Regions from separate parts of the Streptomyces pallidus (ex Mingjun et al. 2026) genome, predicted to be linked through region 1. Evidence: riboswitches for the same ligand, from Rfam matches in the RefSeq annotation. Region 1 holds a riboswitch; the other holds the start of a gene.

Region 1 (5,517 bases):
GCGCGTCGGCCAGGTCGTCGGCGCCGGCGCTCACCTCCTCGTCCACCCACGGGATGGCGGTGACGACCACCGCGTCGTGGGCGTCGGAGGCCAGGGCGTCGGCCACGGCCCGGCCGAAGTCCGCCGGGGTGGCCCCGGTGGTCAGGTCGCGCGGGGCGCCGGGGCGCAGGCCCTGGGCCAGACAGGCGTCGTACGTGAGGAAGCCGAGCGACTCCGAGTTGCCGAGGATCGCCACGCGCGGCCCGGCCGGCACCGGCTGCGAGGCGAGCAGCAGGCCGACGTCCACCAGTTCGGTCACGGTGTCGACCCGTATCACGCCGGCCTGCCGCAGCAGCGCGGAGACGGTGGCCTCCGGCAGCCTGGTCCCGGGGACCACGTGGCCGGCCGGGGTGTGGCGGCCGCCCTTGGCGACGACGACCGGCTTGACGGCGGCGGTGCGGCGGGCGAGGCGGGTGAACTTCCGCGGGTTGCCGAGGGTTTCGAGGTACATGAGGGCCACGTCGGTGGCCTCGTCCTCGTACCAGTACTGGAGGATGTCGTTGCCGGACACGTCGGCCCGGTTGCCGGCGGAGACGAAGGACGACAGGCCCTCGCCGCGCCGCAGCAGGGCGGCCAGCAGCGCTATGCCGATCGCGCCGGACTGCGTGAAGAGGCCGATCCGGCCGGGGACGGGGGCCGGGACGGGGGCGAGCGAGGCGTTCAGGCCCACCTCGGGGGCGGTGTTGATCACGCCGAAGGCGTTCGGCCCGATCAGCCGCATCCCGTACGAGCGCACCTGGCGGACCAGTTCGCGCTGCCGGTCGAGCCCGGCCGGGCCGCTCTCCCCGTATCCGGCGGACAGGACGACGAGCCCCTGGACGCCGTGCTCCCCGCAGTCGGCCACCACCTGCGGGACGCGCCCGGCGGGGACCGCGACGACGGCCAGGTCGACGGGGGCGTCGATCTCGCGGAGCGAGCGGTAGGCCCGGACGCCCTCCAGCAGGTCCCCTTCGATCCCGGGGGCGCGCGCCTCGTTCACGGCGTAGAGGTGGCCGCGGAAGCCGCTGTCGCGCAGGTTGCGCAGGGCCGCCGCACCGACGCCGGCGCCGGAGCGGCTGACTCCGACCACCGCGACCGAGCCCGGGGCCAGCAGCCGCTGCACAGACCGGGCCTCGGCGCGCTGTTCGCGGGCGCGCTGCACGGCGAGGGACTCGGCGGTGGGTTCGAGGTCGAGGGTGAGGTGGACGGAGCCGTCCTCGAAGCTGCGCTTCTGCTGGTAGCCGGCGTCCGTGAACACCTTGATCATCTTGGTGTTGGTGGGCAGCACCTCCGCCGCGAACCGGCGGATGCCCCGCTCCCGGGCGACCGCGCCGATGTGCTCCAGCAGGGCGGAGGCGACGCCGCGGCCCTGGTGGGCGTCCTGGACGAGGAAGGCGACCTCGGCCTCGTCGGCGGGGGCGGAGGCGGGGCGGCCGTCGGGGCCGATGCGGTCGTAGCGGACGGTGCCGATGAACTCCTCGCCGACGGTGGCCGCGAGGCCGACGCGGTCCACGTAGTCGTGGTGCGTGAAGCGGTGCACGTCGCGGTCGGAGAGCCGGGGGTGGGGGGCGAAGAAGCGGTAGTACTTCGACTCGTCGGAGACCTGGTCGTAGAAGCTGACCAGCCGCCCGGCGTCCTCGGTGGTGATGGGCCTGATCCGGGCCGTGCCGCCGTCCCGCAGGACGACGTCCGCCTCCCAGTGGGCCGGGTACGAGGGGTCCGACGCGGTGGTCATGCGGCGATCTTAAGGCCAGGTCGGCCGGGAAGGCTCCTGCGCGGCGCATCCGGCGGCGCCGTGCGAACCGGTGCAAGCTGGGGTACGTCGAGCGGCGGGAGAACCGGGTCCGGAGGTCGGCCGGAGGCCGGTGGGAGCACCCGGGGCGTCGTGAGAGACTGGTCTAGACAACAGTGAGAACCTGAAGGGCATCACCATGGCAGAGCGCCGCGTCAACGTCGGCTGGGCCGAGGGCCTGCACGCCCGTCCCGCCTCGATCTTCGTCCGCGCCACGACCGCTTCCGGCGTCCCGGTGACCATCGCGAAGGCCGACGGGAACCCCGTCAACGCCGCCTCCATGCTGGCGGTGCTCGGCCTGGGCGCCCAGGGCGGCGAGGAGATCGTCCTGGCCTCCGACGCCGAGGGCGCCGAGGTGGCCCTGGACCGCCTGGCGAAGCTGGTCGCGGAGGGACTGGAGGAGCTCCCCGAGACCGTCTGACCCCTTCGGGTTCACACCGCACGGACGGTGGAGCCGCGGCGTCCGGAGAATTCCGGGACCGCGGCTTCTCTGTTTTCCACTCCCCTGCCCGGGCCATACGAATTCCGGAGCACCCGGAATTCGTATGGCCGGGGCGGAGAAATACGGGGGCCTGCGGGAAAAGCCGCGGACGCGGCATCCCCCTATTCATACGCCGCTCCTGTTAAAGCGAACCACTCGCCGTGTTTACGGCAGGTTGCGAAGTCCTCACCCGCAGCCGGTAGGCCCCGCTCGTCCGCTCGGCGTGGAGCGCCGTCAGCGCCTTCGCGCGTTCGGCGTCCCCGCGCGCCACCGCGTCCACGATCGCGCCGTGCTCCGCCCAGCACTCCACCGGCCGGGCCGGCGCCTGCACGACGTACATCCAGGCGACCTTGTGCCGCATCTGGGCCAGCAGCGCGATCAGCCCGGGGCTGGCGGAGGCCTGCGCCAGCGTCTCGTGAAACCAGCTCCCCAGCGCCCGCAGGTCCTCGCCCCGGCCCTGCCTGGCCCGCTCCTGACCCAGTCTGACCAGCCCCCGCAGCACCTTGAGGTGACCCTCGGTGCGCCGGCGGGCGGCCCGCGAGGCCGCCAGCGGCTCCAGCAGCATCCGCAGCTCCAGCAGGTCGGCCGCCTCCTGCTCGGTGGGCTCGGCGACACAGGCGCCCGCGTGCCGACGGGTGGTCACGAAGCCCTCGGACTCCAGGGTCCGCAGCGCCTCGCGGACCGGGACGCGCGAGACGCCGTAGCGGCGGGCCAGCACCTCCTCGGTCAGCCTGCCGCCCGGTTCGAACGCTCCGGAGACGATGTCGTCGCGGATTGCAGTGCATACCGCGTGCGCGGGAATACGCAAGGCCGGACCTCCGCTTTTCCGATTGCCGGCGAGAAATGCCGTGACCGTACTGGGATCGTACGGTGACTCTATGACAACCAGTGAAATTTTCCGAGCGCGGCCGGAAAGCACGGGTATTTACGGCCACGCGCCGCGCCACCGTGACGACCGCCGATCGCGACGCCGAAGGCCCCGGCTCGGTGAGCCGGGGCCTTCGGGCGGAGCGTGGGCGCGGACGCGTGTCGGCGCGCCTTGGTCAGAGGTCGACGCCGTGCGAGCGGAGGTACGCGACCGGGTCGATGTCCGAGCCGTACGAGGCGCCGGTGCGGGCCTCGAAGTGCAGGTGCGGGCCGCTGGAGTTGCCGGTGGAGCCCGACAGGCCGATCTGCTGGCCCGGGGTGACCTGCTGGCCGACGGAGACGTTCAGCGAGGACATGTGGCCGTACTGCGTGTAGGTGCCGTCGTTGTGCTTGATGACGACGTTGTTGCCGTAGGCACCGCCCCAGCCGGCCTCGACCACGGTGCCGGCGCCCACCGCGTGCACCGAGGTGCCGGACGCGGCGTGGAAGTCGATGCCGGTGTGGCTGCCGGAGGACCACATGCCGCCGCCCGCGCGGTACTGGGTGGAGACGTAGGAGTCGTCGAGCGGGGAGACGAAGGTGTTGAGGCGCTTGCGCTCCTCCTCGCGGGCGGCGCGCTCCGCGGCCTCGCGCTCGGCCTGCGCCTTCTCCTCGGCCTTCTGCTTGGCCTCGGCGGCCCGGGCCTTCGCGTCGGCCTCGGCCTTCTCCTTGGCGGCGGCGGCCTCGGCGGCGGCCTGCTGGGCCTCGGCCTGGGCCTCGACGTCGCCCGCGACGTCCGCGGCGGTGACGACCGCGTTCAGCCCGGTGTCCTCGCCGGAGAAGGCGGTGTTGTCCGAGGCGGCGAACGCCGGGCCCGCGAGGGTGCCCACGACACCGGTGGTCGCGAGAGCGGCCACACCGGCGTAACCGGCGGTCTTGCGGCTCAGACGGCTGGAACCACGGTGCTTACCGGAGGCGCGGCTGCCAAAGGCCATGGAGAGGCTGATCCTTTCCTTCCTTCTCGCCTACCGGGTTAGCTGACGGGTTCGGAGCAGGAAGGTCTCCTACGGGCCCCTCTGGCGAGGCGGCCCGATTCACCCCAGGGACGTGTGGGTCCCCGGCTCCCCAGGCTCGCGCCTGACGGGGACTCGGCGATCGCTGCCCGGTGCCGCGGGTGCGGCTCGTACATCTGACGGACAGCACGGCCGACGCTAGGCGGATCACCAGTCAATCACCAAATGGTCACGGCCTTTTGTTGCGCACGCCACACCGCATAAGCCAACCTCCGGGCCAAACAGACATAAGGGGCTCCGGCGGACAAGCCGCCGAAGCCCCTTCATTCGCCCGCCGTCGTACGCCGACGGGCTGGGAACGGACGTCAGTTGGTGACGACCGTGACCTCGCCGATCCCGAGCGCCCGCACCGGGGCCTCGATCTGCGCCGCGTCGCCCACCAGCACCGTGACCAGACGGTCGACAGGGAAGGCCTTCACGACCGCCGTGGTCGCCTCGACCGTCCCGGTCGCGGCCAGCTGCGCGTACAGCCGGGCCTGGTAGTCGTCGGGGAGCTCCTGCTCCACCTGGTCCGCCAGCGTCCCGGAGACGGCCGCGGCCGTCTCGAACTTCAGCGGGGCCACGCCCACCAGGTTCTGCACGGCGACGTCCCGTTCGGCGTCGGTCAGGCCGCCCTCGGCGAGGGTGCGCAGCACCTTCCACAGGTCGTCCAGGGCCGGGCCGGTGTTGGGGGTGTCCACCGAGCCGCTGATGGCGAGCATCGACGCACCCCGGCCGTCGGCCGTGGAGCGCAGCACCTGGCCGAAGGCGCGCACGCCGTAGGTGTAGCCCTTCTCCTCGCGCAGCACCTTGTCCAGGCGCGAGGTGAGGGTGCCGCCCAGGCAGTACGTTCCGAGCACCTGGGCCGCCCAGACGGTGTCGTGCCGGTCCGGCCCGATCCGGCCGATGAGCAGCTGCGTCTGGACCGCTCCGGGCCGGTCGACGATGACCACGCGGCCGGTGTCGTCGGCGGTCACCGCCGGCACCTCCACGGGCCGGCCCGCGGTGCCCGTCCAGGCGCCCAGGGTGTCCGCCAGCACGGCGTCCAGGTCGATGCCGGTCAGGTCGCCGACGACCACCGCGGTGGCGGTGGCGGGGCGCACGTGGGCCTCGTAGAAGGCGCGCACGGCCGCGGAGTCGATCCGGGCCACCGTCTCCTCGGTGCCCTGGCGCGGGCGGGACATCCGCAGGTCGGCCGGGAAGAGCTGGCGGTACAGCTCCTTGGCGGCGCGGCGCTGCGGGTTGGCCAGCTCGTGCGGGATCTCGTCGAGGCGGTTGCGCACCAGGCGGTCGATCTCGCTGTCGGAGAAGGCGGGCGCCCGCAGGGC
Region 2 (5,517 bases), 2.5 Mb from region 1:
CGGACCAGCTGATCGACGCGTTCGCCGGGCGGGGTGAGGCGGATCTCATCCACGAGTTCGCCTTCCCGCTGCCCATCTACGCCATCTGCGAGATGCTCGGCGTACCGCGCGAGGACCAGGACGACTTCCGCGACTGGGCCGGGATGATGATCCGGCACGGCGGCGGCCCGCGGGGCGGGGTGGCCCGTTCGGTGAAGCAGATGCGGACCTATCTCGGGGAACTCATCCACCGCAAGCGGGACGATCTGGGCGATGACCTCATCTCCGACCTGATCCGGGCGAGCGACCACGGGGACCACCTGACGGAGGCGGAGGCCACCGCCATGGCCTTCATCCTGCTGTTCGCCGGCTTCGAGACCACCGTGAACCTCATCGGCAACGGCGTCCACTCCCTCTTCATGAACCCCGGCCAGCGCGCCCGCCTGCAGGAATCCCTCGCCGCCGGGGAGCGCGACCTCCTGCAGACCGGGGTCGAGGAGCTGCTGCGCTACGACGGCCCCGTGGAGCTGGCCACCTGGCGGTTCGCCACCCGACCGCTGACCCTCGGGGGCCGGGACATCGCCGTCGGCGACCCGGTCCTCGTGGTGCTCGCCGCCGCGGACCGGGACCCGGAGCGGTTCGCGGACCCGGACACCCTGGACCTCTCCCGCGCCGACAACCAGCACCTGGGGTACGGGCACGGGATCCACTACTGCCTGGGCGCTCCGCTCGCCCGACTCGAAGGACAGACGGCGCTTGCGACTTTGCTGACGCGTCTGCCCGATCTGGAACTTGCGGTTCCGTCAACTGACCTTCGATGGCGCGGTGGTCTGATCATGCGTGGCCTGCGCACGCTTCCCGTCCGATTCACACCCCGAAACATCTGAACACTTCCTGAAGGAAAGTCAGGTTCTTGCTCAACTTGTGACAATCGTTCGAAGGCCGCTAGGTTCTGCCGTTACCCAGCCGTTATGCGAAAGGTGCTGCACATGCGTTCCGGGAACGGCCGCCACAGACGCCCCCGCCAGGTACCCGCGATTGTCGTCACCGCCGGAGTCACAGGCTCCGCACTGGCCATGCCCCTGCTGGCCGCCACCGGTGCGAGCGCGGCAGAAGCCGCCACCTGGGACAAGGTCGCCGAGTGCGAGAGCGGGGGCACCTGGAGCGCGAACACCGGGAGCGGCGCCTACGGCGGGCTCCAGTTCACCCAGGAGGAGTGGAAGAGCGCGGGCGGCGAGGAGTTCGCCGAGCGCGCCGACCTCGCGAGCCGGTCCCAGCAGATAGCCGTCGCCGAGCGGGTGCTCGGCGGCCAGGGCCCCGAGGCCTGGCAGAACTGCGCCGCCCAGGCCGGGCTGTCCAAGGAGGCCCCCGCCGCGGACGTGGACCCCGGCGCCAAGGGCCAGTACCGGGCCGTCGGCCAGTCCCAGAGCCGCCCGGACTCCGAGGTGCCCAAGAACGGCTCCGGCAACCGGGCCACGGACTACGGCGCCCCGACCCCCGCGCCGGACTACACGCTCCCGCCCGCGCCCACGGGACCGTCCACCGGGCTGCCCGTCATGCCCGACCCGGACGGGACCACCACGGCCCCGACGGTCCCGCCGGTCTTCCCCGGCGACCCGACCGCCAACCCGGTCACGCCCACCCCGACCGCGCCGGGCACCCCCGGCACCCCGGACGCCTCCGCGCCCGGTACGCCGGGGTCCCCGAACCCGGGCGGCTCCCCGGGCGGCAGCCCGGCCGATCCGGCGAACCCCTCCGCCCCGTCGGCGCCGGGCACGCCGGGCGCACCGGGCGCCTCGACCGACCCGGGAGCCGTCCCGAGCACCCTCGGCACCGGCAAGCACCGTGGTGCGGCGGCCGTCGAGGCCTCGCCGGCCTCGTACACGGTCAAGGAGGGTGACAGCCTGGCGACCATCGCGAACACCAAGGGCGTGAAGGGCGGCTGGGGGGCCCTGTACAAGGCCAACGAGCAGGTCATCGGTGGTGACGCCAACCTGATCAAGCCGGGGCAGAATCTGGATCTAAACGGGCAATAGGTGCAGTTGGGTCACCTGGAAAGCGTCGAATGTCCGGTTCGTTCAAATGAGACATGCATCTCTTCCGGTCAACTGGCGTGTCCCGCCTGAAGGCTTGGGCAAACCCCGCCCCCACCTGCGCAAACACCCCGAAAAGCAGCGCAAGTAGGGGCCTTCTCTCCCCGATGTTCCTCGTTGAACATCGGGGAGAGTCATGTCTACGGTCTGAACCGCTCGCCACCGCGGGCCCCTTCGACCGCATCGCCGAATCCTGCCGGCGGGCGGAGGGAACACACGTCGCGTCAAGCGCCGAAGGCAGGAGCGGGGGAACCAACGTAGGTGCCGGGAAGAGCCGTTGAAAGACGGCGCGAACCGGCTTGGGGTGAAGCAGCGCGTCACAGCGCGGCCGGGCACTCATCCGCCCGAACCCGACAGCTCACCTCGCAGGCGTCGGTGAGGAGAACTCCATGCTGCTTTCGGGCAAGGGCAAGCACCGTCGCGCCACCGCCATCGAGCGGACCACCCGCATCGTGACCCTCGCCGGTGTCGCCGGTGTCGCCGTCGCCGCGCCGCTCATGGCCGCGGGCACCGCCTCCGCCGCCACGTCCTCGGAGTGGGACCGCGTCGCGCAGTGCGAGTCCGGCGGCAACTGGTCCATCAACACCGGCAACGGCTACTACGGCGGCCTGCAGTTCTCGGCCTCCACCTGGGCCGGCTACGGCGGCAAGGCGTACGCCCCGCAGGCCAACCAGGCCTCCAAGGCGCAGCAGATAGCCATCGCGGAGAAGGTCCTCAAGGGCCAGGGCAAGGGCGCCTGGCCGGTCTGCGGCAAGGGCCTGTCCAACTCGGCCTACACCGGTGGCGGTTCGACCACCACCAACAGCACCACCACCAAGTCGACTCCGAAGACCGAGACGACCAAGAAGACCCAGCCGAAGAAGACCGAGACCAAGAAGGAGACCTCCCGCACCGAGGTCCCCACGACCCGGTCCGAGCGCTCCGAGGCCCCCGCCCCGAAGACCGGCAACGGCTCCTACGAGGTCAAGGCCGGCGACACCCTCGGCACCATCGCCGAGGCCCACAACGTCAAGGGCGGCTGGGAGAAGCTCTTCGAGCTCAACAAGGACATCGTCTCCGACGCCGACCTGATCTTCCCGGGCCAGAAGCTGAAGCTCGGCTGAACATCCCGCGAAGCCCCGCGTGCGTGACCCGCGCGGACTTCCGCGGACGGTCACCGCACGTGTGAAGCACACCGCCCGGCGCGTATCCCCCCACGCGCCGGGCGGTGGTGCGTGCGCCCCCGACAGCGGTCGGAGGCAGCCCGAATGAGGGTCCGTATGTCCCGGAAGCGGGGTATTCGGGCCCTTTTTCGTCCCAGGGTCCGGGCGGTCGGCCAGCCGACCGCCCGGAGCCGGTTAGGCTCTAGGCGGCAAGGCCGGCCACGGCCTGACCCGCCACCGCACACCCAGCGTCACATCCCAGAAGGAGATGCTCGTGCCGTCCATCGACGTCGTCGTAGCCCGGGAAATCCTGGACTCCCGAGGCAACCCCACGGTCGAGGTCGAGGTGGGCCTCGACGACGGCAGCACCGGCCGTGCTGCCGTTCCGTCCGGCGCCTCCACCGGTGCCTTCGAGGCCATTGAGCTCCGCGACGGCGACCCGAACCGCTACATGGGCAAGGGCGTGGAGAAGGCCGTCCTCGCGGTCATCGAGCAGATCGGCCCGGAGCTCGTCGGCTACGACGCCACCGAGCAGCGCCTGATCGACCAGGCCATGTTCGACCTGGACGCCACCGACAACAAGGGCTCGCTCGGCGCCAACGCCATCCTGGGCGTCTCCCTCGCCGTCGCGCACGCCGCGTCCGAGGCCTCCGACCTCCCGCTCTTCCGCTACCTCGGCGGCCCGAACGCGCACCTGCTGCCCGTTCCGATGATGAACATCCTGAACGGCGGCTCGCACGCCGACTCCAACGTGGACATCCAGGAGTTCATGATCGCGCCGATCGGCGCCGAGTCCTTCTCCGAGGCCCTGCGCTGGGGCGCCGAGGTCTACCACACCCTCAAGAAGGTCCTGCACACCAAGGGCCTGTCCACCGGCCTGGGCGACGAGGGCGGCTTCGCCCCGAACCTGGAGTCCAACCGCGCCGCGCTCGACCTCATCGTCGAGGCCATCAAGCAGGCCGGCTACACCCCGGGCAAGGACATCGCGCTCGCGCTCGACGTCGCCGCGTCCGAGTTCTACAAGGACGGCAAGTACGAGTTCGAGGGCCAGTCCCGCTCGGCCGCCGAGATGACCGAGTACTACGCGGAGCTCGTCGAGGCGTACCCGCTGGTCTCCATCGAGGACCCGCTGTTCGAGGACGACTGGGCCGGCTGGAAGACCATCACCGACAAGCTGGGCTCCAAGGTCCAGATCGTCGGCGACGACCTCTTCGTCACCAACCCCGAGCGTCTGGCCCGCGGCATCGAGGAGGGCTCCGCGAACGCCCTGCTCGTCAAGGTGAACCAGATCGGTTCGCTGACCGAGACCCTCGACGCCGTCGAGATGGCCCAGCGCAACGGCTTCAAGTGCATGATGTCGCACCGCTCCGGCGAGACCGAGGACGTCACCATCGCCGACCTCGCCGTCGCCGTGAACTGCGGTCAGATCAAGACCGGCGCCCCGGCCCGCTCGGACCGCGTCGCCAAGTACAACCAGCTGCTGCGCATCGAGGAGATCCTCGACGACGCCGCGGTGTACGCCGGCCGCAGCGCGTTCCCCCGCTTCAAGGGCTGACGGCCCCGAGAGCTTCGAGGGCCGACGGCCCTGAGCCTCCGTACGTCCCCGCACTCGGTCCCGTACCGTGTGCGGGGACGTAGTGCGTAGTGCGTAGGAGTACGAGGGCGCGCGTCGGCGCGCGGACACCAGGGGAGGCGGACCAATGGCCGGGAACCGGGATCGGTTCTCCACCTTCTCCACCGCGACCAGGCTCAAGCAGCTCGGCGAGCGGACCGCGGCCCACGTCTACCGCTCGCAGAGCCGCCGCCAGGTCCGCCGCAGCCGACTGACCGGGCGGGCGGCCCTGCTCGCGCTGGTCCTCTGTACGCTGGTCGTCGCCCTGGCGTACCCGATGCGCCAGTACGTCTCCCAGCGCTCGGAGATCGCCGAGCAGCAGCGGGCGGCCGCGGCGGCCGGCAAACGCCTCGAACGACTGCGCGACGAGAAGGCCCGCTGGCAGGACGACGCGTACGCGGAGCAGCAGGCCCGCAAACACCTGCACTTCGTGCGCCCGGGCGAGATCAGCTACATCATGAACGACCCCGGGGCCGAGGTGGCCGAGCAGCGGCGCACCGGACAGGCCGGGGCCGACCGCCCCTGGTACTCGAACGTCTGGGACGGCGTCGACAAGGCCGACCGCCCCGGCGACTGACGCACCGCCGACCGGCAGCAGCACCAGAGCACCACCCCACCCGAACGACGAGAACGAAAAGACTTCCTCCAGGCATGCAGACGCCCCCGCCCCAGACCGACCGGACCGAGCCGA

What was found. Region 1 has a riboswitch for cyclic di-AMP ahead of ACSHWO_RS09285 (M23 family metallopeptidase). Riboswitches for the same ligand answer to the same signal wherever they lie in the genome.
Region 2: it holds a riboswitch for cyclic di-AMP, as region 1 does, so the genes downstream of both, ACSHWO_RS20565 (transglycosylase family protein) here and ACSHWO_RS09285 (M23 family metallopeptidase) in region 1, are expected to answer to the same signal.

The regions. Positions count from the first base shown of each region.
Region 1 covers NZ_CP196181.1:2,179,131-2,184,647, forward strand. The annotation lists gene ACSHWO_RS09270 (bifunctional acetate--CoA ligase family protein/GNAT family N-acetyltransferase) at 1-1,753, opposite strand, end outside; gene ACSHWO_RS09275 (HPr family phosphocarrier protein) at 1,950-2,231, shown strand; gene ACSHWO_RS09280 (GntR family transcriptional regulator) at 2,434-3,099, opposite strand; gene ACSHWO_RS09285 (M23 family metallopeptidase) at 3,335-4,132, opposite strand; cyclic di-AMP (ydaO/yuaA leader) riboswitch at 4,146-4,301, opposite strand; gene ACSHWO_RS09290 (M16 family metallopeptidase) at 4,516-5,517, opposite strand, start outside.
Region 2 covers NZ_CP196181.1:4,649,356-4,654,872, forward strand. The annotation lists gene ACSHWO_RS20555 (cytochrome P450 family protein) at 1-866, shown strand, start outside; gene ACSHWO_RS20560 (transglycosylase family protein) at 969-2,015, shown strand; cyclic di-AMP (ydaO/yuaA leader) riboswitch at 2,292-2,459, shown strand; gene ACSHWO_RS20565 (transglycosylase family protein) at 2,462-3,175, shown strand; gene eno (phosphopyruvate hydratase) at 3,483-4,769, shown strand; gene ACSHWO_RS20575 (FtsB family cell division protein) at 4,915-5,403, shown strand; gene ACSHWO_RS20580 (DUF501 domain-containing protein) at 5,478-5,517, shown strand, end outside.